One region of the Kitasatospora sp. NPDC093102 genome, then DNA from elsewhere that is predicted to be linked to it. Evidence: riboswitches for the same ligand, from Rfam matches in the RefSeq annotation. Region 1 holds a riboswitch; each other region holds the start of a gene.
What was found. A riboswitch is a leader RNA that binds a small molecule or an ion and turns the genes downstream of it on or off. The one in region 1 is predicted to bind S-adenosylmethionine.
Positions count from the first base shown of each region.

Region 2: it holds a riboswitch for S-adenosylmethionine, as region 1 does, so the genes downstream of both, thrC (threonine synthase) here and AB0O11_RS25790 (IclR family transcriptional regulator) in region 1, are expected to answer to the same signal.
Region 3: it holds a riboswitch for S-adenosylmethionine, as region 1 does, so the genes downstream of both, AB0O11_RS04750 (aminotransferase class V-fold PLP-dependent enzyme) here and AB0O11_RS25790 (IclR family transcriptional regulator) in region 1, are expected to answer to the same signal.

Region 1 is NZ_JBFBFA010000024.1:8,391-15,871, reverse strand. It holds gene AB0O11_RS25805 (NAD-dependent epimerase/dehydratase family protein) at 1-156, opposite strand, end outside; gene AB0O11_RS25800 (DUF362 domain-containing protein) at 165-2,285, opposite strand; gene AB0O11_RS25795 (threonine/serine exporter family protein) at 2,523-3,776, shown strand; gene AB0O11_RS25790 (IclR family transcriptional regulator) at 3,817-4,530, opposite strand; SAM riboswitch class I at 4,730-4,872, opposite strand; gene AB0O11_RS25785 (hypothetical protein) at 4,936-6,009, opposite strand; gene AB0O11_RS25780 (BTAD domain-containing putative transcriptional regulator) at 6,271-7,481, shown strand, end outside.
Region 2 is NZ_JBFBFA010000060.1:5,178-12,658, forward strand. It holds gene AB0O11_RS36080 (trehalose-6-phosphate synthase) at 1-700, opposite strand, end outside; gene AB0O11_RS36085 (glucosyl-3-phosphoglycerate synthase) at 1,023-2,033, opposite strand; SAM riboswitch class I at 2,182-2,317, shown strand; gene thrC (threonine synthase) at 2,334-3,629, shown strand; gene AB0O11_RS36095 (MoaD/ThiS family protein) at 3,666-3,944, shown strand; gene AB0O11_RS36100 (cold-shock protein) at 4,482-4,685, shown strand; gene groL (chaperonin GroEL) at 5,008-6,630, shown strand; gene AB0O11_RS36110 (hypothetical protein) at 6,733-7,089, shown strand; gene AB0O11_RS36115 (hypothetical protein) at 7,111-7,296, shown strand; gene AB0O11_RS36120 (hypothetical protein) at 7,319-7,481, opposite strand, start outside.
Region 3 is NZ_JBFBFA010000002.1:304,893-312,373, reverse strand. It holds gene AB0O11_RS04760 (rhomboid family intramembrane serine protease) at 109-939, shown strand; gene AB0O11_RS04755 (Lrp/AsnC ligand binding domain-containing protein) at 936-1,217, shown strand; gene AB0O11_RS04750 (aminotransferase class V-fold PLP-dependent enzyme) at 1,221-2,603, opposite strand; SAM riboswitch class IV at 2,656-2,774, opposite strand; gene trpD (anthranilate phosphoribosyltransferase) at 2,886-3,962, opposite strand; gene AB0O11_RS04740 (hypothetical protein) at 4,081-4,506, opposite strand; gene AB0O11_RS04735 (heme-copper oxidase subunit III) at 4,904-5,524, shown strand; gene AB0O11_RS04730 (c-type cytochrome) at 5,712-6,521, shown strand; gene AB0O11_RS04725 (Rieske 2Fe-2S domain-containing protein) at 6,530-7,481, shown strand, end outside.

The sequences.
Region 1 (7,481 bases):
GAGCGGGTCGCGCAGGTCGGCGTTGACCAGGGGCACGTCCAGGCCGTGCAGCGGCCGCAGGTCGCTGCTGCGGCGCACCAGCGCCCGCACCTCCTGGCCGGCGTCGTGCAGCGTACGCACCACCTGGGACCCGACGAGCCCGCTGGCACCGGTCACGCACGCCCTCACAGGGCCCGCCTCGACCGCCGGTCCCGGGCCGCGGCCTCGCGCAGTCCCTGCCAGAAGCCGGCCACCGCCGGGCGCAGCGACTCGCGGAACTCCTCCAGCAGGGGGGAGCGGGTCGGGAGGTCGCCGGGCGCGACGTGCCAGAAGCCGTCCGGCCCCAGCCGTCCCGGCGGTGTCGGCACGGTCAGGGCCTGCGAGGCGACGGTGCGCAGCATCCGGGCGGCCTCGGTCAGCCGCTGGGTGGGCAGCTCGGCGGCCTCCAGGTCGTCGGACTCCTCCCAGGGCCGGCCGATCCGGTAGGGGCGCCCCTCGTACTGCGCCTCGAAGTTGTCGAGGGTGCGGATGAAGAAGCGCTGGTAGGAGTCCTGCACCAGCGGGTCCCTGAGTTTGGGCCGGGTGTCGGGGCGGATCACCTGCCAGGTCAGCGGGAGGGTGAAGCGCTGGCGCACCCGGATCACGATCCGGGTGCGGCCGCCGCCGTCCGCCGGGAGGAAGGTCACCGAGCCGTCGTCGTACTCGGCGGACCCGTTCGGGCTGCGGACGGTCCGCCAGGAGATCCGCTGCCGCTGTTCCCCGTAGTCCACCGACTCCAGCTTGCAGACGTCGATGGGCGGACCGCCGTAGTACGAGAGGTAGTTCGGCTGTGCCAGGTACAGGTTGCGTTCGATCTGGCGGGTGGGCCGCCCCTGGGCGTCGCGGGACACCACGTGGACCCGTCCGCCGAGGTAGTCGGTCATGTAGCTGATGGACCGGCTGATGTCGACCCGCCGGACGAACTCCCGGTACGGCGCGTTGACGGTGCGTTCGCAGCCGAACAGGATCGAGTGGCCCACATGCTGCCACCGCATCTGCCAGGCGTCCGCGGGCAGCGCGTCGATCACCGTCTCCAGTGGCCGCAGGAGGTCGGTGATCCGGTCGTAGTCCTCGTGGGTGTAGGCGTCCGGGTCGACCGCGAGGGAGACGTCCCGGCGCCGGAGGCCGTCCTTGGCGTTCCCGGTCCGCCAGGCGCGGACGGTGGAGGAGGCCGACGCCGCCGCGCCGACCACCGTGCACAGGGCGGCGGCGGCGGCCGGGTTCGCGTCCGCGGCGCGGATCAGCGAGGTGAGGAGCCGGGAGAGCCGGGCGAGGGCCGGGTCGGTGACCTCGGCCGTGCCCGGGGCCACGTGCCAGGCGGCGACGCTGAACAGCCGGTGGGCCCGCCCGTCGGGAGCGAGTCGGCGCACCGCCTCGACCAGCGATCTCGGCGGGTTGCGCCAGCCCTGGTAGGGCGTCAGGTCGCCGTCGATCCGGTAGGCGTCCGGCAGGCCCCGGTCGCTGAGCACCCGCGCGTTGAGCGGCGACGAGACGGGGTCGACGCCCATGAGCAGCGCGCCGACCAGGTCCGCCAGCGCGCCGTCCGGTGCGGCGATCACCGTATCCGTCCGCAGGGGCCTGCCGACGTGCGATCCGGCGCACCCGTGGCTGCTCACCACGGCGTCGATGAGGTGGAAGTCCGGCGGGTGGGAGCGCAGCAGGTCCACGACGACTTCGGCGCCGTCCCGTCGGGCGCGGTAGTGGTGGTGCTTGTCGTCCTGCGGGAGCACGCCGAACAGGTTGGCCAGGCACAGGGCGTAGCCGAACTCCGGGTGGGTGCTGTTCTTCGCGATGTTGATCCGGAAGCCCGCGTCCAGCCACCTGCGCGCCAGGCCGCTGCCGTGCAGCACGGAGGAGTCGGGGAACCCGGCCGGCCCGACCTCCTCCGACAGGTCCACGACGCGGTAGGCGTTGCCCTGCGGGGTGCGCCCGCCGTAGCCGAGTCGGCGGCAGGCTTCGGGGAGCCCGGGGCCGGCCAGCCAGGTGTCCGGGCCGCAGCGGGCGGCTCCGACGGTGGCGTCGCGGTAGCCGCGGTCGTGCAGCAGGTCGATCAGGTGCTCCACCAGGGCGGCGCTGACCGCGGTCGCCGGATCGCCGTACGCGGAGGTGCCCGGTGTCAACAGCACCGCGACCGTCCCCGGGTCGCCGTGCGCCCGTTCGGCGAGCCGCTCCCAGAGCCCGGCCCGGGCGACCGCCTCCGCCAGCAGGTCGGCGGCGGAGAGCGGCCGGACCCGGGTGGAGCGGGCCACGGCGGCGACGACGGTCACATCTCCCCCAACGCCGGCGGACGGTGTTCCTGCGTGCGGTCGAACCGTCGCCGATTCGCCGGAAAGCATCCCCAAGAGGTTTGAAGGGATGCTACTGGCCGGGGGTCGGATGCCGGCCCGGGACACGCGCTCGTGTCCCGGGCCGGCCGTCGCCGGCGGACGGCGTGCGCGCGGCGGGAAACCGAACAGACCGGGGCACAGTCGGACCGAATCGGGCGGGATGGGACGATACCTGCCATGCCAAGCACGTCTCTCCTGGTCAGGGGCACCGAAGCCCCGCCCGACCCGCTCCGCCGTCTGCTGCTCGAACTGGGCGAAGCCCTGCTGGGCGGTGGCCTGCCCGTCCATGACGTCGAGGAGGAACTCCGCGGACTGGGACGGTCGATGGGGGCTCCGGACGTGCGGGTCGCCGCGCTGACCAACGGGCTGTTCGTCGCCCTGGGGGCGGACGAGGCCACCCGGTTCCAGCCGGTCGGCGCCGCCCTGCGGTTCGAGCAGACGGCCGACGTCCTCCACCTGGTGCACCGGCTGCGGGCGGGCGAGCTCGACGGGCCACGGGCGCTCGCCGAGCTGGAGGGGATCCGGCGGGCACCGGCCCGCCGGCCCGCGTGGGTGGCGGACCTGGGGGCGCTGCCGGTCGGGGTGGGGGTCTGCCTCTTCCTGCAGCCGGCGGCGGCGAACGTGCTGGCGGCCGGGCTCGGCTCGCTGATCGTCGTGGGGCTGACCGTGCTCGCCCGGCGGCTGCCGTACCTGCGGCCGCTGCTGCCCGTCACGGCCGGGTTCCTGGTCGCGCTGCTGGTCCTCCTGCTCGCCCGGGCCTCGCTGCTGGACGGTCCGCTGCGGACCATCGTGGCCACGCTGGCGATCCTGCTGCCGGGCGGGCTGCTCGTCACCGGGCTGTCGGAGATCGCCGCGGGTGCGGCCAGCGCGGGTACGGCCCGGCTGGTGTCCGGCGCGGTGCAGTTGGCGCTGTTCCTCGCCGGGGTGGCCGCGGCCGCGACCGCGGCCGGCATGCCGGCCGCCGCGCTGGCCAACGTGCAGGTGGCCAAGCCCAGCTGGTGGGTGATCGCCCTGGGGCTGGCGCTCGCGGTCGCGGGGGTGGTGGTCAACGTCCACACCCCGCCCTCGGCCGTGCCGTGGATCGTCGTGGTGATCGCGGCGAGCGTCACGGTCCAGGTGGTGGTGGGGTCGGCGCACGGCGCGGCGATCGGCGGCCTGGCCGGCGCGGTCACCGCCGCGGCCACGGCCACGCTGGTGCACTGGCTGCCGGGCGGTCCGCTCTGGCAGGTGCTCTACCTCCCGGCGTTCTGGATCGTGGTGCCGGGCTCCTTCGGTCTGCTGAACACCGCACAGATCGAGGTCGGCAACGGCGCGCAGTCCGTGCTGACAGCCGTGTCGGCGGTGTTCGGGGTGTCGATCGGCACCCTGATCGGCGCGGTGATCAGCCGGATACCCCGCCCCTCCCGCACCGTCCTGCTGCCCCGGGCCTGAGCCCGGGGCAGCGGAGGTGCGCCCCGAGAGGGCGGGTCGGTCACGGGTGGCGCAGGGCCTCGGTGAGACGGTGGGCCGCCTCGACGACGGCCTGGGCGAGGTGGGCGCCGGGGTGGCGGGTGAGCCGTTCGATCGGTCCGGAGACCGAGACGGCGGCCACGACCCGGTTGGACTGGCCGCGGACCGGCGCGGAGACGGACGCGACCCCGAGCTCGCGCTCGCCGACGGACTGGGCCCAGCCGCGGCGCCGTACGCCACTCAGGGCAGTGGCGGTGAACCGGGCGCCCTGCAGCCCGCGGTGGAGGCGCTCGGGCTCCTCCCAGGCCAGCAGGACCTGGGCGGCGGAGCCGACCTTCATGGGGAGGGTGATCCCCACCGGAACCGTGTCGCGCAGGCCGGTGAGACGTTCGGCGGCGGCCACGCAGATCCGGACCTCGCCCTGCCGGCGGTAGAGCTGGGCACTCTCGCCGGTGACGTCCCGGAGCTGGGTGAGGACCGATCCGGCCGCGGCCAGCAGCCGGTCCTCGCCGGCGGCCGCCGAGAGCTCGCCGAGCCGGGGGCCGAGCATGAACCGGCCCTGCATGTCCCTGGTGACCAGGCGGTGGTGCTCAAGGGCGACGGCCAGCCGGTAGGCGGTGGGCCGCGCCATGCCGGTGGCGGCGACGAGGCCGCCCAGGGTGGCGGGACCGGCCTCCAGGATGCCGAGGATCGAGGTGACCTTGTCGAGCACGCCGACGCCGCTCGTGTTCTCCATGGGTGGGGTACTCCAGTCTCAAGGCCCGGGAGCAGCGGGTGGGCGCTGCTCACGGCGGCTCCTGGCGGGGAGCCGGGGGTGGTCAGCGAGGACGGGCCGCAGAAGTCGGCCGATTGCCTGCGCCGGGCACGAGACGGGTACGCGAAAGCGCCGGGGCGGGAAGCGCCCGGGCGAAGGACAGCACAGAGAGCACCGTGTCTCCTCATCTTTCCCGCGCCACAGTGGCGACAGGCCGGAGTTGGCACTGATCCCGGACGGCACGGCGCGTACTTCGGACGCCGGGTCGACCGGGGAGTTGCCGGGGCTTCGTAGGGCCGGTCCCTCCACCCCTCTGGATGATTCGCCAGGAACCATACAAGATTCCCCGGGCCGGCCGCCAAGCCCCCCACCCACGCCTGCGGTCGCTCAGCGGTGGCGCGGCTCCGACAGGCCGGTGCACCGGGCCGGGTCCGGGCTGCCGGGGGCGGTCTCGTCCCAGGCTCGCAGGGCGGCGAGGGCGGCGGTGCGTTCGGGCGCCGTCGGCCGGGTGCCCTCCGGGCCGAGCAGGTAGTCGGCGACCGGGGTGAGCAGCAGGGTGGCGGCGCCGGCCGGCAGCAGCAGGGCCTCGTCCCAGCGGTGCCGGATGACGGTGCGGCGCAACAGGGTGCCGTGGCGGGGCCGGAGCGGGTGGGCGAGGGTCCGGCGGCGGCGGAGTTCGGGCGCGACCTCGGCTTCCAGGACGGTGCGCACGTCCCGCAGGGAGCCCAGCGACACGTGCTCGGCGGCGAGGTCGAGGAGGGCCGCGGCCTCCGGGGCGAGCCGGTAGGCGGCGACCACCGCGGCGGTCTCGACGGGTTCGAAGGGCTGCCCGGCGAGGTGGGCCACGTCGATCACGTCGCCCGCGAGGAAGGCGCGCCCGAGCCCCTCCTCGGCGAGGGCGATCAGGCACTCCACGTGGTCGTCGGCGGCCAGGTAGGGGCGGACCGGGACGGTGGCGAGGTCGCCGGTGAGCGCGGCGGTCGCGACCCGTACCTGGTACCACGGGTCGAGCAGCGGGTCCTCGGCCGGCCAGCGCAGGGTGACGGTGGTGTGCCGGGGCCGCTCGCCGAGCAGGGTGACCTCCACGGACTCCACCGGGTGGTCGGTGACCAGCCGGTTGACCGCCTGCCAGAGCGTGGCCTCGGTGGGGCTGACGAGACTGAGCCCGCCCAGCGGCCGGGGCAGGTCGGGCGGGTAGTAGCCGGCCAGTGGCAGGTCGCGGATCGGGCGGACCCCGGTGGCGTCGGCGAGCTCGCGGGCGATCCCGGCGTAACAGTCGGCCCGGTCGCGGGCGCGCCGCAGCTCGGCCCGGGCGTGCTCGCCCATCCGGACGCCGTCCCGGGCGAGCGCGGCGAGCACCAGGTACGGGAGGTGGCGCTCGCCGCGGGCACGGTGGAGCAGTTCGACCGGTCCGGCGACCGGGTCGACGTCGAGCAGCCGGTGGAGCAGGTCGGTGTTCATGGGCGTCCGCCTCCGTGAGCCGTGGTGGTCGCCCGGACGGCGGCCGGGCGGCCGGGGACGTGGCGGGTCCGACGGTTGGTGCCGGGCCGACTGCGGGCGCCACACCACCGATTGTGGTGACGGCCGATCAACACCGGATCACCGCCGGGTCGACGATCCCTCGACATCCCACCGGGTGCCGTGGGTTGATAGGGGCTCATCAATTCGGGGGGCGGCACGTGCGCGGGCGGGGGCGAGCACATGAGGCGGGCAGGTGCAGGAATGGATGATTTCCGGTTCTCGGTCCTGGGTCTGATGCGGGCGCAGCGCGGCGTGACCGTGCTGAAGGTGGGCAGCCCCCAGCAGCAGGCCATGCTGGCGGTGCTGCTGCTCCGGCCCGGCCACGGTGCGAGCGCCACCGATCTGATCGACGCCCTGTGGGGTGAGGAGCCGCCGGGCACCGCGATGACGACGGTGCGCACCTACGCCTGGCGGTGGCGCAAGGTCCTGCACGGCGAGGAGCCGGACGCGCCGGCCGTGCTGACCTCGGTCGGGGACGGCTACCGGCTGGTGCTGCCCAAGCACGCGGTGGACGCGGCGCAGGCGGAGGAGCTGGCCGCGCAGGCCGAGCGCACGGCGGCCGCCGGAGAGCCGCAGCAGGCGCGCGACCTGCTGAACCAGGCGCTGGAGTTGTGGCAGGGCGAGCCGCTGGCCGGCATCCCCGGTCCGTTCGCGCAGCGGCAGCGCCAGCGGCTCCAGGAACTGCGGCTGACCCTGCTGGAGGAGCGGATCGCCCTGGACCTGGCGCTGGGGCGCTACTCCCGGTGCATTCCGGAGCTGACCTCGCTGACCACCGAGCACCCGCTGCACGAACGGGCGTACGGGCTGCTGATGCGCGCGCTGTACCAGGCCGGGCGGCAGGCGGACGCGCTGGCGGTGTTCCGGGGCGCGCGCCAGCTGTTCCTGGCCGAACTGGGGGTGGCGCCCGGGGCGGAGCTGGACCTGCTGCACCAGCGCATCCTGGAGGGCGACCCGTCGCTCGCCGCTCCGACGCCGTCCGTCGCGCTCCTCGCCGGCAGTGCGGAGCCGGCCGTGCCCGGGGTCGAGTCGCCGGACCCGCCCGCCGGACCCGCGGTGCCGGACGTGCCCGCCACCGTCCCGGCCGGGGCCGCCGCACCGACCCCGAGACCGGCCCAGCTTCCGCCCGACGCGGCCGACTTCACCGGCCGGACGGTGCTGGTGGAGCGGCTGGGCGGGGCCCTCGGCACGCCGGGCCAGCAGGCGCTGGTGATCGCGACCGTGGTCGGCATGGGCGGGGTCGGCAAGACCGCGCTGGCCCTGCACGTCGCCCACCGGGTCCGCGAGGCCTACCCGGACGGGCAGCTCTACGTCGACCTGCGGGGCGCCGACGCCACTCCGGCCGATCCGGAGGCGGTGCTCAGCGGCTTCCTGGTCGCGCTCGGCGTGCCGGCCGACGCGGTGCCGGACGGGCT
Region 2 (7,481 bases), on a different contig from region 1:
AGGCGGCGAAGGCGCGGGCCCAGCGGTCGGTCAGGAAACCGGCCCGGTCTGCGCCCAGGATGCCGGTGAGGACGGCCCGGGCGACGTCGTCGGGCAGCAGCCGGTAGTACTCGGGCGGGGCCCAGGGGGTGTGCGAGAAGTGGCCGATCCGCAGATCGGGACGGGCTTCGCGGAGCAGGGCCGGGGCCAGGGAGAGGTGGTAATCCTGGATGAGGACGGCGGCGTTCGGGGCGGCTTCGGCGGCCAGGGCTTCGGCGAAGGCCTCGTTGTAGGCCTGGTAGGAGGCCCATTCGGTGCGGAAGCCGGCGTCGAAGGCGGGTGCGGTGGGGGTCGCGTAGAGCAGGTGGTGGACGAACCAGAGGGTGGAGTTGGCGACGCCGTTGTAGGCGCGGGCGAAGGTCTGCGGGTCTATGTCCAGCATCCGTACGGCCTGGCCGCCGACCTCGTGGCCGGCCAGGTCCAGGCGGCCGTGGGGCGCCCCGGCGGCGGCCCTGCGGTCGGAGTCGTTGAGGGCTGCGCAGACCCAGACGGCGTTCGGGTCCTCGATGGCGGAGAGGCCGGAGACCAGGCCACCGCCGCCGCGGCGCAGGGTCAGCGTGCCGTCGTCGGCGGTGCTGAACGACACCGGTCCCCGGTTGGAGGCCACCAGGACGGGGGCGGTGCCGGCCTGGCCTGAACGTTTGGTCGATGAATCGGCCATGAGTCCTCTTCTGGGTCTGCCCGTTCACCCGTTGGGGTGGATTCCGAGCCTACGGCGGAGCGGTGCGCGGCGCAGCCGTACAGTCGGAGACCTGCGATACGCAGCGGTCAGGGCCTGGCCGTCATGAGGGTCTGACGGGCCGGGGTGAGAAGCCCCCGCGTTCGCATGGGGGAGGAGTCGCGAGGCTCCGCAGGGGTCGAGTGGGAAGCCCCCTCGTCGAGAGGGGGAGGAGTCACGGTTGGGATGTTGCCGGTTGGCGGACATCGCAAACCAACCGCCGGGATAACCGGCGAAATCGCAGCGGCCGCACTGCTCGGGGCCGTCACCCGTCGGTGCGGCGCTTCACGTATTCGGGAACGGTGTGCATCGGGGGGCGTTCCCGGGCCGTCACCGGGTGGGTGTGGGCGGTGAAGGCGCGGGTCTCCGGGTCCCGGGTGAACTGGGTGAGGTGGGGGTGGACGAGGTCGGCTGAGGCCTTGAGGCGGTGGGTGCGGTCGAGGCGTTCCAGGGCGGTCCGGTAGATGGTGGCGGCCATCCGGCCGAGGGCCTGGCCGTCCTGGTGGCGGTGGTGCCGGACGCCGACGTCCACTTGGGCGAGGGCGTCCAGGCCGACCAGTTCCAGGGCGTCGACCAGCAGTCCGAGTTCGACGCCGTAGCCGGTGGGGAAGGGCAGCCGTTCGAGCAGGGAGCGGCGGGCCGCGTACTCGCCGCCGAGGGGCTGGACGAAGCCGGCGAGTTCCGGCCAGTGGAGGTTGAGCAGGGGGCGGGCGACGAGTTCGGTGACCCGGCCGCCGCCGGCGGGCAGGACGGCGCCCTCCGACTCCAGTGGGCGGTCGTACATGGCCTTGACCAGCTGGATGGAGTCGTCGGTCAGCAACGGTCCGACGGTGCCGGAGACGAAGGCAGGGTCGAACTCGCGCAGGTCGGCGTCGACGAAGCAGACGATGTCACCGTGGGTGACCAGCAGCGAGCGCCAGAGCACCTCGCCCTTGCCGGGGACGGCGGGCAGCCGGGGCAGGATGGCGTCGCGGTGCTCGACCCGGGCGCCGGCCTCGGCGGCGACGGCGGCGGTGGCGTCGGTGGAGCCGGAGTCCACGACGACGAGTTCGTCGACGAGCGGGAGGCGTTCCATCAGCTCGCGGCGGATGGTGCGGACGATGTCGCCGACGGTGGCCTCCTCGTCCAGGGCGGGGAGGACCACGCTGACGGTGCGGCCGGTGCGTTCCTTGGCCGCGAGGAGGGTGCGGACCGGCCGGTCGGCCGCGCTCCAGGAGCGGCGGCGCAGCCAGGACGCCACCTGCGGGAGGAGCTCGGGGGTCGGTTCGGCGGGCACGGAGGTCTCCTCGGCGGGGTGGGGTGGGACGGGTCATCTCGCTTGGCGGACGGTCCCGTTCGGGTTTGACGCCTTCGGATACAGTCTTCGTACAGCGGTCGGACCTTTGCACGCCGGGGTCGCCGTTGAGCACCACCACAATTTCACAAGCTCATCCAGAGGGACTGAGGGAACGGCCCGTTGACGTCCCGGCAACCTTCTCGCGCGGCTGTCGTCGACAGGCCCCGGCGGGACAGGTGCCAATTCCGGCCCGTGCCGCGACCGCGCCACGGGGAAGATGAGGAGAGAGGCCTCGCCGTCATGGCTATCACTGAGACGACCCCTTCCGGCGCCGCACCCGTTTCCGTCGACCTCGGCCCCGCCGCCGCGCTGTCCTGTCGGGAGTGCGGCACCCGCTTCCCGCTCGGCCCCAGCTTCGCCTGCCTGGAGTGCTTCGGCCCGCTGGAGATCGCCTACGAGTTCGGCAGTCAGGGCGCCGAGGAGCTGCGCAAGCGGATCGAGGCCGGTCCGGCCTCCATCTGGCGCTACGCGCCGCTGCTGCCGGTTCCGGCCGACGTGGCTTCGAAGCCCAACCTGAACCCGGGGTGGACCCCGCTGGTCAAGGCGGACAACCTGGGCCGGGAGCTCGGTTTCACCGCCCAGCTGCACATCAAGGACGACTCCGGCAACCCGACGCACTCGTTCAAGGACCGGGTGGTCGCGTGCGCGATCGAGGCGGCCCGGGCGTTCGGGTACACCACGCTGTCCTGCTCCTCGACCGGCAACCTGGCCGGCGCGGTGGGTGCAGCGGCGGCCCGGGCCGGGTTCCGGTCCTGCGTGTTCATTCCGCACGACCTGGAGCAGGGCAAGGTCGTCATGGCCGGGGTGTACGGCGGCGAGCTGGTCGGCATCGAGGGCAACTACGACGACGTGAACCGCTTCTGCTCGGAGCTGATCGGCGACCCGGCCGGCGAGGGCTGGGGATTCGTCAACGTGAACCTGCGGCCGTACTACGGAGAGGGTTCCAAGACGCTGGCGTACGAGATCTGCGAGCAGCTCGGCTGGCGGCTGCCGGAGCAGATCGTGATCCCGATCGCCTCGGGCTCGCAGCTGACGAAGATCGACAAGGGTCTCCAGGAGCTGATCGGGCTCGGCCTGGTCGAGGACCGGCCGTACCGGATCTTCGGCGCCCAGGCCGAGGGCTGCTCGCCGGTGTCGGCCGCGTTCAAGGCCGGCCGGGACGTGATCAAGCCGGTCAAGCCGGACACCATCGCCAAGTCGCTGGCGATCGGCAACCCGGCCGACGGCCCGTACGTGCTGGACATCGCCCGCCGGACCGGTGGCGCGGTGGAGGACGTCACGGACGCCGAGGTCGTGGCGGCGATCCGGCTGCTGGCGCGGACCGAGGGCGTCTTCGCCGAGACCGCGGGCGGGGTGACCGTCGGCGTGCTGAAGAAGCTGGTCGAGACCGGGCAGCTGGACCCGTCCAAGGAGACCGTCGCGATCAACACCGGCGACGGCCTGAAGACCCTGGACGCCGTCTCCGACGCCGGGATGACCGCCGTCATCCGCCCGACGCTGGACTCGTTCCGCGACGCCGGCCTCGCGTCCGTCTGAACCACCCCGACAGGCCCCGCCCCCGCAAGGAGAGTCATGAGCGCCAACGTCCGCATCCCCACCATCCTGCGCACCTACACCGGCGGCGCCGCCGAGGTGACCGCCGAGGGTGCCACCCTGGCCGAGGTCATCGCCGACCTGGAGAAGAACCACGCGGGCATCTCGGCCCGCATCCTGGACGACACCGGCAAGCTGCGCCGCTTCGTGAACGTCTACGTGAACGACGACGACGTGCGCTTCGCCGAGGGTCTGGCGACCGAGGTCGAGGACGGCGCCGGCGTCTCGATCATCCCGGCGGTGGCCGGCGGCTGCTGAGCCGTCCGGAGAACCCGCGGTCGCCCACGCGTACGGAATTCCGCTCTCCGTATGCGTGGGCGACCGCTTGCATTCCGGCGGGAATATTTCCGGGTCGAGTCGGAGTAGAGTGTGGCTCGGCTGGGAACAGGGTTTCCCTTTCGGCCCCCGCAGAGCTCGGCCCGGGGGCCCCTCGCCGATGGCGGCGGCCCGTGAAACATGTCAGGCAGATGTCAGAATTACCGCGGGGATTTGGGTAATTCGTCCGCTATGTCCGGCGTGGAATGCCGAGATTTTCCCGATTCAGCCCGTCCTGTCCGTTGACGCCACGGTGGAATTACCGGCGGCTGGCCCTGTTGCAGAGGGCTTCGGTCCGGATACATTCAGCGGCGGTCGACGCAATCACCCGCTCACCGGAAGCCGTTCGGCGCTCCGCGCGGAGGGTTGCGGCGTGCACGGCTGCGCCCAGGGGGGGTTCCCCGGGCCGGCCTTCAAACCAACCCGGGCCCGCGACCTGCGGGCACGTGAAGGGCCAGCACAGCACTAGGGGAGTTCGGAATGGCTCAGGGCACCGTCAAGTGGTTCAACGCGGAGAAGGGCTACGGCTTCATCGCGGTCGACGGTGGTGCGGACGTCTTCGTCCACTACAGCGCGATCCAGATGGACGGCTACCGCACCCTCGAGGAGGGCCAGCGGGTCGAGTTCGAGATTTCCCAGGGACAGAAGGGCCCGCAGGCGGACATGGTTCGCGCGGCGGGCTGACCCCCTTCCGACCCCAGGAGCTCGGCGCGGCCCTCGGCTGGTGACCACTCGCTTCTCGACGGGCCCGGACGACACGTGTCGTACGGGCCCGTCGGCGTTCCCGGGCGGCCCCGGCGACGGCTCGCGGGTTGTCGATTGGGCTTGCACTCGACCACCACGAGTGCTAATCATTGCGTTAGCACTCACAGCGTGAGAGTGACAGCGGACCGGGTCGGTGAGGCCCCCGGGAGCGGTAGGGGAATGGACCCCCGCACACCAGGGCCGTCCGTCGCGGGCACCCCTTGGTCCGAGCAGTCGACCGTGTCCCGGAGGACCACTTCAGATGGCCAAGATCATCGCCTTTGATGAGGAAGCTCGCCGCGGCCTTGAGCGTGGCATGAACCAGCTCGCCGACGCAGTGAAGGTCACGCTCGGCCCCAAGGGTCGCAACGTCGTGCTGGAGAAGAAGTGGGGCGCCCCCACCATCACCAACGACGGTGTCTCCATCGCCAAGGAGATCGAGCTCGAGGACCCGTACGAGAAGATCGGTGCGGAGCTCGTCAAGGAGGTCGCCAAGAAGACGGACGACGTCGCGGGTGACGGCACCACCACCGCCACCGTGCTCGCCCAGGCCCTGGTTCGCGAGGGTCTGCGCAACGTCGCCGCCGGCGCCAACCCGATGGCCCTGAAGCGCGGCATCGAGAAGGCCGTCGCGGCCGTCTCCGACCAGCTGCTCGCCCAGGCCAAGGACGTGGAGACCAAGGAGCAGATCGCCTCCACCGCCTCCATCTCCGCCGCCGACACCCAGATCGGCGAGCTGATCGCCGAGGCCATGGACAAGGTCGGCAAGGAAGGCGTCATCACCGTCGAGGAGAGCAACACCTTCGGCCTGGAGCTCGAGCTCACCGAGGGCATGCGCTTCGACAAGGGCTACATCTCCGCCTACTTCGCCACCGACCTGGAGCGCATGGAGGCGACCTTCGAGGACCCGTACATCCTCATCGCCAACTCCAAGATCGGCTCGGTCAAGGACCTGCTCCCGCTGCTGGAGAAGGTCATGCAGAGCGGCAAGCCGCTGGTCATCATCGCCGAGGACGTCGAGGGCGAGGCCCTGTCGACCCTGGTCGTGAACAAGATCCGTGGCACCTTCAAGTCCGTCGCCGTCAAGGCCCCGGGCTTCGGTGACCGCCGCAAGGCCATGCTCGGCGACATCGCCATCCTCACCGGTGGCACCGTGATCTCCGAGGAGGTCGGCCTCAAGCTGGAGAACGCCGGCATCGACCTGCTGGGCACCGCCCGCAAGGTGGTCATCACCAAGGACGAGACCACCATCGTCGACGGTGGCGGCGAGAGCGACCAGGTCCAGGGCCGCGTGAACCAGATCCGCGCCGAGATCGAGAACAGCGACTCGGACTACGACCGCGAGAAGCTCCAGGAGCGCCTCGCCAAGCTGGCCGGCGGCGTGGCCGTCATCAAGGCCGGCGCGGCCACCGAGGTGGAGCTCAAGGAGCGCAAGCACCGCATCGAGGACGCCGTCCGCAACGCCAAGGCCGCCGTCGAGGAGGGCATCGTCGCCGGTGGTGGCGTCGCCCTGCTGCAGGCCGGTGTCGCCTTCGACAAGCTGGAGCTGGACGGCGACGAGGCCACCGGTGCCAACATCGTCAAGGTCGCGCTGGAGGCCCCGATCAAGCAGATCGCGACCAACGCCGGCCTGGAGGGTGGCGTCGTGGTGGAGAAGGTGCGCAACCTCCCCGCCGGTCACGGTCTGAACGCCGCCACCAACGAGTACGTCGACCTGGTCGCCGCGGGCATCATCGACCCGGCCAAGGTCACCCGCTCCGCGCTGCAGAACGCCGCCTCCATCGCGGCGCTGTTCCTCACCACCGAGGCCGTCATCGCCGACAAGCCGGAGAAGGCCGCCGCGGCCGCCGGCGGCGGCATGCCGGGCGGTGACATGGACTTCTGATCCTGATCGGATCGGTTGATTCCTCGTCCGTGTGGGCGGCTCCCTTCGGGGGCCGCCCACACGGCGTTTCGGCGTTCGGACGTGTCGACGGAGAATGGACGGATGGCTGCTGACGACATCGAGACCGCCCTGCACAACGCGCGGGCACTGATCCTGGCCGACCTCACCGCGCGGGACGTGGCGGACGCCGCCGTCGTCTCGCTGGTGGAGCAGGCCGTCACGCACCGCCGCTGGTGGCTGGAGCAGTGGCCGGACGGCGCCGAGTACGTGCTCGGGCTGGTCGCCCAGGACGTCCAGGACGCGCTGCTGGAGGCGTACGGGCGCTGGCCGCTGTGCACCGACTGCGCGGCGGACGGGGATCCCCACGCGCTGAGCGTGGAGCCCGAGCTGGGGCCGGAGCCGCACTGGGTGTGCGGCAAGCGGGGCACGGTGGTGGCTCCGGTGGGAGAGCTCGGCTAGCACCTGTGTACGGTGCGCGGTATGGGACGGGGTATCAAGCACTGGTTCTGGGCCGTGCTGGGCGGCTGCTGCGGGCTCGCACTGTGGTGGGCCGTGGTGAAGGTGCTGGGAGGTGACCAGGATGCGTGGTGGGCCATCATGGGGCGCGTCTTCTTCGTGATGGGGGGACTGTCCGCCGGGGACCGGCTGAGAGCGCGGCGGGACTGACGGGCGGGCGCGTGTGCGCGCTTCAGAGGGCGTCGAGCTCGGCCGTCAGGTTGGCACGGGCCGCCGCCGTGAAGCGCTCGCGGGCGGCGGGGGTGCGGTAGAGCGCGGGCAGGGCGAGCAGGTGGCGCAGCACGGCGGCCCGGCCGGCCCTGAAGTCCGGCGCGGGGACGAAGCCGTACTCCTCG
Region 3 (7,481 bases), on a different contig from region 1:
TATTGCCTGGGGCAACCGTCGCGACCACCGGTCGCTCGAACACCCGAGCTAGTCCACCTGCCGTAAACCGCCGTGTCACCCGCGGCGCCCGGAGGGATGCTTGGCCGCATGGCGCTCGCGGCCCCCGACCACACCGCCGCCCCGGGCGGCCGCCCGGCGGCGGCGACCGTCCCGGCGGTCAGCTACGCCCTGATCGCGCTGAACACCCTGGTCTTCCTGCTCGGCCCGGCCGCCGGGCTCAACCCGCTGTACGGCACCGGCCAGGCCCAGGTCTGCGCGGAGCAGCGGTACGAGCAGCGCTGGGGTGCCGTCCCGGCCGAGGTGCTGGCCGGGCGGCCGCTGACCGCCGAACAGCTCGCCGAGGCCCACGACCCGGTCCCCGGCTGCCCGACCACCCCGACCCCGGGCAAGCACCCGGCCCTGTCCGTCCTCACCGGGCTCTTCCTGCACGCCGGCTGGCTGCACCTGCTGGGGAACCTGCTCTTCCTCCAGGTCTTCGGCCCCACCGTCGAACGGCGGCTGGGCCGGGCCCGGTACGCCGTCTTCTACCTGGCCGCCGGCAGCCTGACCACGTACGGCTTCGCACTCGCCGAGGCGCACTCGCCGAACTCCACCCGGGTGCTCATCGGCGCCTCCGGGGCGATCTCCGCCGCCCTCGGCGCCTACCTGCGCCTCCACCCCCGGGCCCGGGTGACCACCCTCGTCCCGCTGCTGCTCTTCCTGCCGCTGCGCTTCCCCTCCTGGCTGGTGCTCGGCCTCTGGTTCGCCCTCCAGTGGTGGTCGATGCACTCGGCCGGCCCGGGAGTGGCCTACCTGGTCCATGTGATCGGCTTCTCGGCCGGGTTCCTCTACGCCTGCACCGTGGTCCGCCACCCCCCGCGACGACCGGGCCGACGCCCGATACGCTGGCGGCACCCCACAAAGGAGCTCGAACTGTGATCACCGCCATCGTCCTGATCAAGACCAGTGTCGACCGCATCCCGGAGATCGCCGAGTCCATCGCCGCCATCGAGGGCGTGAGCGAGGTCTACTCGGTGACCGGGGGTTACAACCTGGTGGCGATGGTGCGGGTGCGCCGGCACGACGACCTGGCCGAGGTCATCCCGGGCCGGCTCAACAAGGTCCCGGGTGTGGCCCACACCGAGACCCAGATCGCCTTCCGCACCTACTCCCAGCACGACCTGGAAGCCGCCTTCGCCCTCGGCCTGGACGAGTAGCGATCAGCCCTCACGCCGACCCCGGTCGATCTGCGCGGTCGCGACGCAGCGCCCGCCCTCGTTGCGGTAGTTCCAGGCCGCGCCGTCCGTGACCAGCTCCCGGACGGCGGTCAGGAAGCGGTCCACGTGCTCGTCCGGCGTCCCGGCGCCGAAGCTCACCCGGATCGCGTTCAGGCTGCGCTCGCCCGGCAGGGAGGGATCGGGAGCGCCGCACGTCGATTCGACAGCCGGGGCCTCGTCCCCGAGCAGCGTGCGCACCAGCGGGTGGGCGCAGAACAGGCCGTCGCGCACCCCGATACCGTACTCGGCGGACAGCGCGGCCGAGAAGTGCGAGCTGTTCCAGCCCCGGACGACGAAGGACAGCACGCCCACCCGCGGAGAGTCCGCGCCGAACAGGTTCAGCACCTTGACCTGCGGGATCTCGGCCAGCCCGGCCGTCAGGCGGGCGATCAGCTGCTGCTCGCGGGCCTCCAGCGCGTCGAAGCCGGCCTCGGTCAGCGCCCGGCAGGCCGAGGCGATCGCGTAGGCGCCGATGACGTTCGGCGAGCCGGCCTCGTGCCGGGCCGGGCCGGTGTGCCACTGCACGGCCACCGAGCCGTCGGTCTCCCGGGCCACCGTGCGGGTCGCCCCGCCGCCGGCGAGGTACGGCTCGGCCGCGTCCAGCCAGTCCGCCCGGCCGGCCAGCACCCCGGCGCCGAACGGCGCGTAGATCTTGTGGCCGGAGAAGGCGATCCAGTCGACGTCCAGCTCGCGCACCGAGACCCGGTGGTGCGGGGCCAGCTGGGCCGCGTCCAGCACCACCCGGGCGCCGTGCCGGTGGGCGGTCCCGGTGAGCTCGGCGACGGGCCACAGCTCGCCGGTCACGTTGGAGGCGCCGGTGACGCAGAGCAGCTTGGGGCCCTCGGGCGCCTCGGCGAGCGCGGCGTCCAGCGCGGCCACCGCCTCGGCCCGCGAGCGCGGCGCCCGCAGGTAGGTCACGTCCAGTCCGGCGTGCGCCCAGGGCAGCAGCGAGGCGTGGTGCTCGGTCTCGAAGGCGAACACCCGGGTGCCGGCGGGAACGGCGGCGGCCAGCAGGTTGAGCGAGTCGGTGGTGGCCCGGGTGAAGACCACCTGATCGCCCTCGCGCAGGTCGAGGAACTCGCCGACGGTGCGGCGGCTCTGCTCGAACAGGTCGGTGGACAGCTGCGAGAGGTACCCGGCCCCGCGGTGGACGCTGCCGTAGTACGGCGCGTAGGCGGCGACGTCGTCCCACACCCGCTGGAGCGCCGGCGAGCTGGCCGCGTAGTCGAGCGCCGCGTAGCCGACCCTCTCACCGCTGGCGAGCGGGACCTCGACGTCGGCGCCGAGGACGGCGAGCGGGGCGCAGATTTCGGTGGAGACGGACATGAGGATGCACTCCTTCAGGGGTATGGGGACCCCGGGAGTGCCAGTCGTCGGGCGTCCGCGCTTGTCGCACGGACGGTTTGCCGTGGCGACCCGGTCCTCACCCAGGGCACCCCGCCACGGACGGAGGGTTGCCGGACAGCCAGCTGGGGCTTGACGCTGTCACTCATGACCTGGCGAAGACTCTAGGCCTCGTCCAGCGGGTGGTCAAACGGCCATCCAGCATCCGGACAGCACGAGAAGAGCCCGCGCCGGCGTACCGGCACGGGCTCCCCAACGGCCGCATCAGATCCGGCTGGTGGCCTCCGACCAGCGCCGCAGCAGGTCCTGCGCGGCGCCGGAGTCGATCGCCTTCGCGGCCCGCTCCATGCCGGCCGCCAGCTGCTCGGTGAGCGGTGCGTCGCCCAGGTCCAGCGCGACCAGTGCCGCCGCCGTGTTCAGCAGGACGGCGTCCCGCACCGGCCCGTGCTCCCCCGCCAGCAGCCGCCGTGCGACCTCGGCGTTGTACGAGGCGTCCGCCCCGCGCAGCGCCTCGATGCCGACCAGCTCGATGCCGACGTCCCGCGGGTCGAAGGTGCTCTCGGTGACCTCTCCGTCGCGCACCAGCCAGACCTGCGAGGTGGTGGTGATGGTCAGCTCGTCGAGCCCGTCGTCGCCGCGGAAGACCAGCGCCGTCGCGCCCCGCCGGGCCAGCACCCCGGCGATCAGCCCGGACAGCCGGGTGTCGAAGCAGCCGATGGCGTGCGCGGTGACCTTGGCCGGGTTGGTCAGCGGGCCGAGGATGTTGAAGGCGGTCGGCACCCCGAGGTCGCGCCGCGCGGTGGCCGCGTGCCGCATCGAGGGGTGGAACTTCGCCGCGAAGCAGAAGGTGAGCCCGACTTCCTCGGCCACCTCGGCGACCCGCCGGGAGGAGATGTCCAGAGCCACCCCGAGCTTCTCCAGCACGTCCGAGGAGCCGCTGGCGGAGGAGGCCGACCGGTTGCCGTGCTTGACCACCTTGGCGCCGGCGGCCGCCGCGACGATCGCCGACATGGTGGAGATGTTGACGGTCTTCGCCCGGTCCCCGCCGGTGCCGACGATGTCCACCGCCGGACCGGGGATCTCCAGCGGCTCGGCGTGCGCGTACATCGCGTCGACCAGACCGGCGATCTCCTCGACCGACTCGCCCTTGGCCCGCAGCGCGATCATGAACCCGGCCACCTGCACCGGGGACGCCTCGCCGCTCATGATCCGGTCCATCGCCCACTCGGTGGACGAGCGGTCGAGGTCGTCCCCCTTCAACAGTGCCGCCAGGAGGTCCGGCCAGGTGCGGACCACCTGCGCGGGGTCGCTACCGCCGTTCGCAGGGTTCACGTTCACCATGGCTGACTCCAGCTGTTGTCGGTTCCCCACCACAGGGGGACGTCCGTACGGATGGAGCCAGCCTATCGAGCGAAGGGGCCGCTTCTACCCCTGTATTTCCCAACTGCCTGCGCGGATTTCAGCGGACTGCCGGAGTCCGCTTCGCCAGCCGCGTCCGCAGCAGGGTGGCGACCGCCTCGGCCAGCGCCACCGGATCCACCGGGTGGGAGATGGCGGCGTCGGCCCGGCTCCAGGCGGCGAGCCAGGAGTCCTGCGGCCGCCCGATCAGCACCAGCACCGGCGGACAGCCGTAGATCTCGTCCTTGAGCTGGCGCCCGAGACCCAGCCCGCCTGCCGGAACGGCCTCGCCGTCCAGCACGCAGAGGTCCACTCCCCCTTTCTCCAGTGCCTTGAGCACCGCGGGGGTGGTCGCGCACTCCAGGTAGGACAGTTCCGGAAGATCCTCGGCGGGCCGGCGGCCGAGCGCCGTCAGCACCTGCTCGCGGGTGTTGCGGTCGTCGCTGTAGACGAGGACGGTGAGCGTCTCATCGGTCGTGTACGCCATGGGCCCTGCTCCCTCAAGTGTGATCCGGACCACGTTCGCCTGATCCGGATGCTACTCCCGATCACCCTCCGCCGAGTCCCCCTCGCGCACGTTCCTCTCCCGAGCCCCCGCGCCCCGGGCTCACCCGCCCGGAGGACGGCCCGTCACCCGACCTCGCCCAGTCCACCCGTACGGCCGACCCGAGGCCCTCTCCCCTACCTCCCGCGGCTACTCCGACCGTGCAACGACGCGCCGGGCAAGGGGGTCGCGGGCCCCTCCGAGGAACCATCAGAAAAGGGACACCCCGCTGCTCAGCCCCCGTCCGGACACCCCGTCGACCCCCAAGCGGGCATACCGCACGCACCGGACACTCCGAGGGACACCCCCCGGCGTGAAGACGGAATAAGGGACCGACATAATGTCCGTCGTGGCGACAGCAACAGCAGTAGAAACCGGGCACGCGCACGGATCGGTCAACCGGCCGAACATGGTCAGCGTCGGAACGATCGTCTGGCTCAGTTCCGAGTTGATGTTCTTCGCGGCCCTCTTCGCGATGTACTTCACGCTCCGCTCCGTCAAGGGGCCGGAGTTCTGGACCGAGAAGGCCCACGCCCTCAACGTGCCCTTCTCCTCGGTCAACACCACGATCCTGGTGCTCTCCTCGCTCACCTGCCAGCTCGGTGTGTTCGCCGCCGAGCGCGGTGACGTGAAGAAGCTCCGGGCGTGGTTCATCCTCACGTTCGCCATGGGCGCGGTCTTCATCGGCGGCCAGGTCTTCGAGTACACCGAGCTGGTCAAGAAGGACGGCCTCTCGCTGTCCTCCGACCCGTACGGCACGGTGTTCTACCTGACCACCGGCTTCCACGGGCTGCACGTGACGGGTGGTCTGATCGCCTTCCTGCTGGTCCTGGGACGGACGTACGCAGCCAAGCGCTTCACGCACGAGCAGGCCACCGCCGCGATCGTCGTGTCGTACTACTGGCACTTCGTCGACGTCGTGTGGATCGGCCTGTTCGCGACCATCTACCTGATCAAGTAACCAGCTGATCAGGTCGCTGGCCACCGGCAGCGGCCCCCGCCCTCACCGGCGACGGGCCGCTTCTGCCGGTGCCGACGCTCCCACCGACCGACCGCGCGCGCAGCCCTAGACGGGCAGCCTCGTGCCGGCCAGACCGGCCGCCGGGTGCACCCACCAGTCGACCAGATCCTGACACCGGGGTTATTCCGTGAAAAAGCTCTCCGCACGACGGCGCCACCCATTGGCGGCGCTGGTCGTCCTACTTCTCGCCCTGGCGGCAACCGGGGGGCTGTACGCCGCGTTCGCGCCCGCCGACAAGGCGCAGGCCGACGTCGCCGCGCAGTCGCTCGCGATCGATGAGGGCAAGAAGCTCTTCGCCGTGGGCTGCTCCTCCTGCCACGGCCTGAACGGCCAGGGCAGCAGTGACGGTCCGAGCCTGGTCGGCGTCGGCTCCGCTGCTGTCGACTTCCAGGTCGGCACCGGCCGCATGCCGGCCCAGCAGCCCGGCGCCCAGGTCCCGCGCAAGAAGAACATCTACTCGCAGGCCGAGATCGACCAGCTCGCCGCCTACGTCGCCTCCCTCGGTCCCGGCCCGGTGATCCCGAAGGAGGAGCAGTTCACCTCGACCAACCCCGAGGACATCTCCAAGGGTGGCGAGCTGTTCCGCACCAACTGCGCCCAGTGCCACAACTTCGCCGGCCAGGGTGGTGCCCTGACCAAGGGCAAGTACGCCCCGTCGCTCGAGGGCGTGGACGCCAAGCACATCTACGAGGCCATGCAGACCGGCCCGCAGAACATGCCGTCGTTCCCGGACACCACCATGCCCGAGGAGCAGAAGAAGCAGATCGTGGCCTTCGTCCGCCACACCACCAACGATGAGCCCAACCCCGGCGGTCTCACCCTGGGCAGCCTCGGTCCGGTGACCGAGGGTCTGTTCGGCTGGATCTTCGGCCTCGGCACGCTCATCGCGGTCGCGATCTGGGTCGCCGCCCACACCACCAAGGCCAAGAAGTCATGAGCCACGACATGTCAGAAGAGAAGCTCCCGGAGCCGCACGGCTCCGCCGGCGAGGTGGCCGACCACGGCAGCCCGTTCGCCGACCCGGGCCTGCCGGCCCACGAGCCCCGTCGCACCGACATCGACGAGCGGGCCGCCAAGCGCGCCGAGCGCCAGGTCTCGCTGATGTTCGTGATCTCGATGCTCGCCACCGTCGGCTTCATCGCCTCGTACGTGGCCATCGACCCGGACCAGATCGTCTACATCTTCCCGCTCGGTCACGTCAGCGCCCTGAACTTCGCGCTCGGCCTGACCCTGGGCGTCGCGCTGTTCATGATCGGCGCGGGCGCGGTCCACTGGGCCCGCACCCTGATGTCGGACGTCGAGATGCCGTCCGAGCGTCACCCGATCGAGGCCTCCGACGAGGTCCGCGCCGACGTCATCGAGCAGTTCAGGACCGGTGCCGCCGAGTCCGGCTTCGGTCGCCGCAAGATGATCCGCAACACCCTGATCGGCTCCATGGCGCTGGTCCCGCTCTCCGGCGTGGTCCTGCTCCGTGACCTCGGCCCGCTTCCCGAGAAGAAGCTCAAGGAGACCGGTTGGAAGGAGGCGACCGAGGCCAAGCCGCTGCAGCTCATCAACATGAACACCATGCAGCCGATGAAGCCCGAGGACATCATCGTCGGCTCGCTCACGTTCGCCATGCCGGAGGGCCTGTCCACGCACAGCGAGGACTTCCAGCAGCGGATCGCCAAGGACGCCCTGATGCTGGTCCGCATCGCGCCCGAGGACATCAAGGACGAGAAGTCCAAGGAGCTGGGCTTCGAGGGCATCCTCGCCTACTCCAAGATCTGCACCCACGTCGGCTGCCCGATCAGCCTGTACGAGCAGCAGACCCACCACGCGCTCTGCCCCTGCCACCAGTCGACCTTCGACCTGGCGGACGGCGCTCGCGTCATCTTCGGCCCGGCCGGCCACCCGC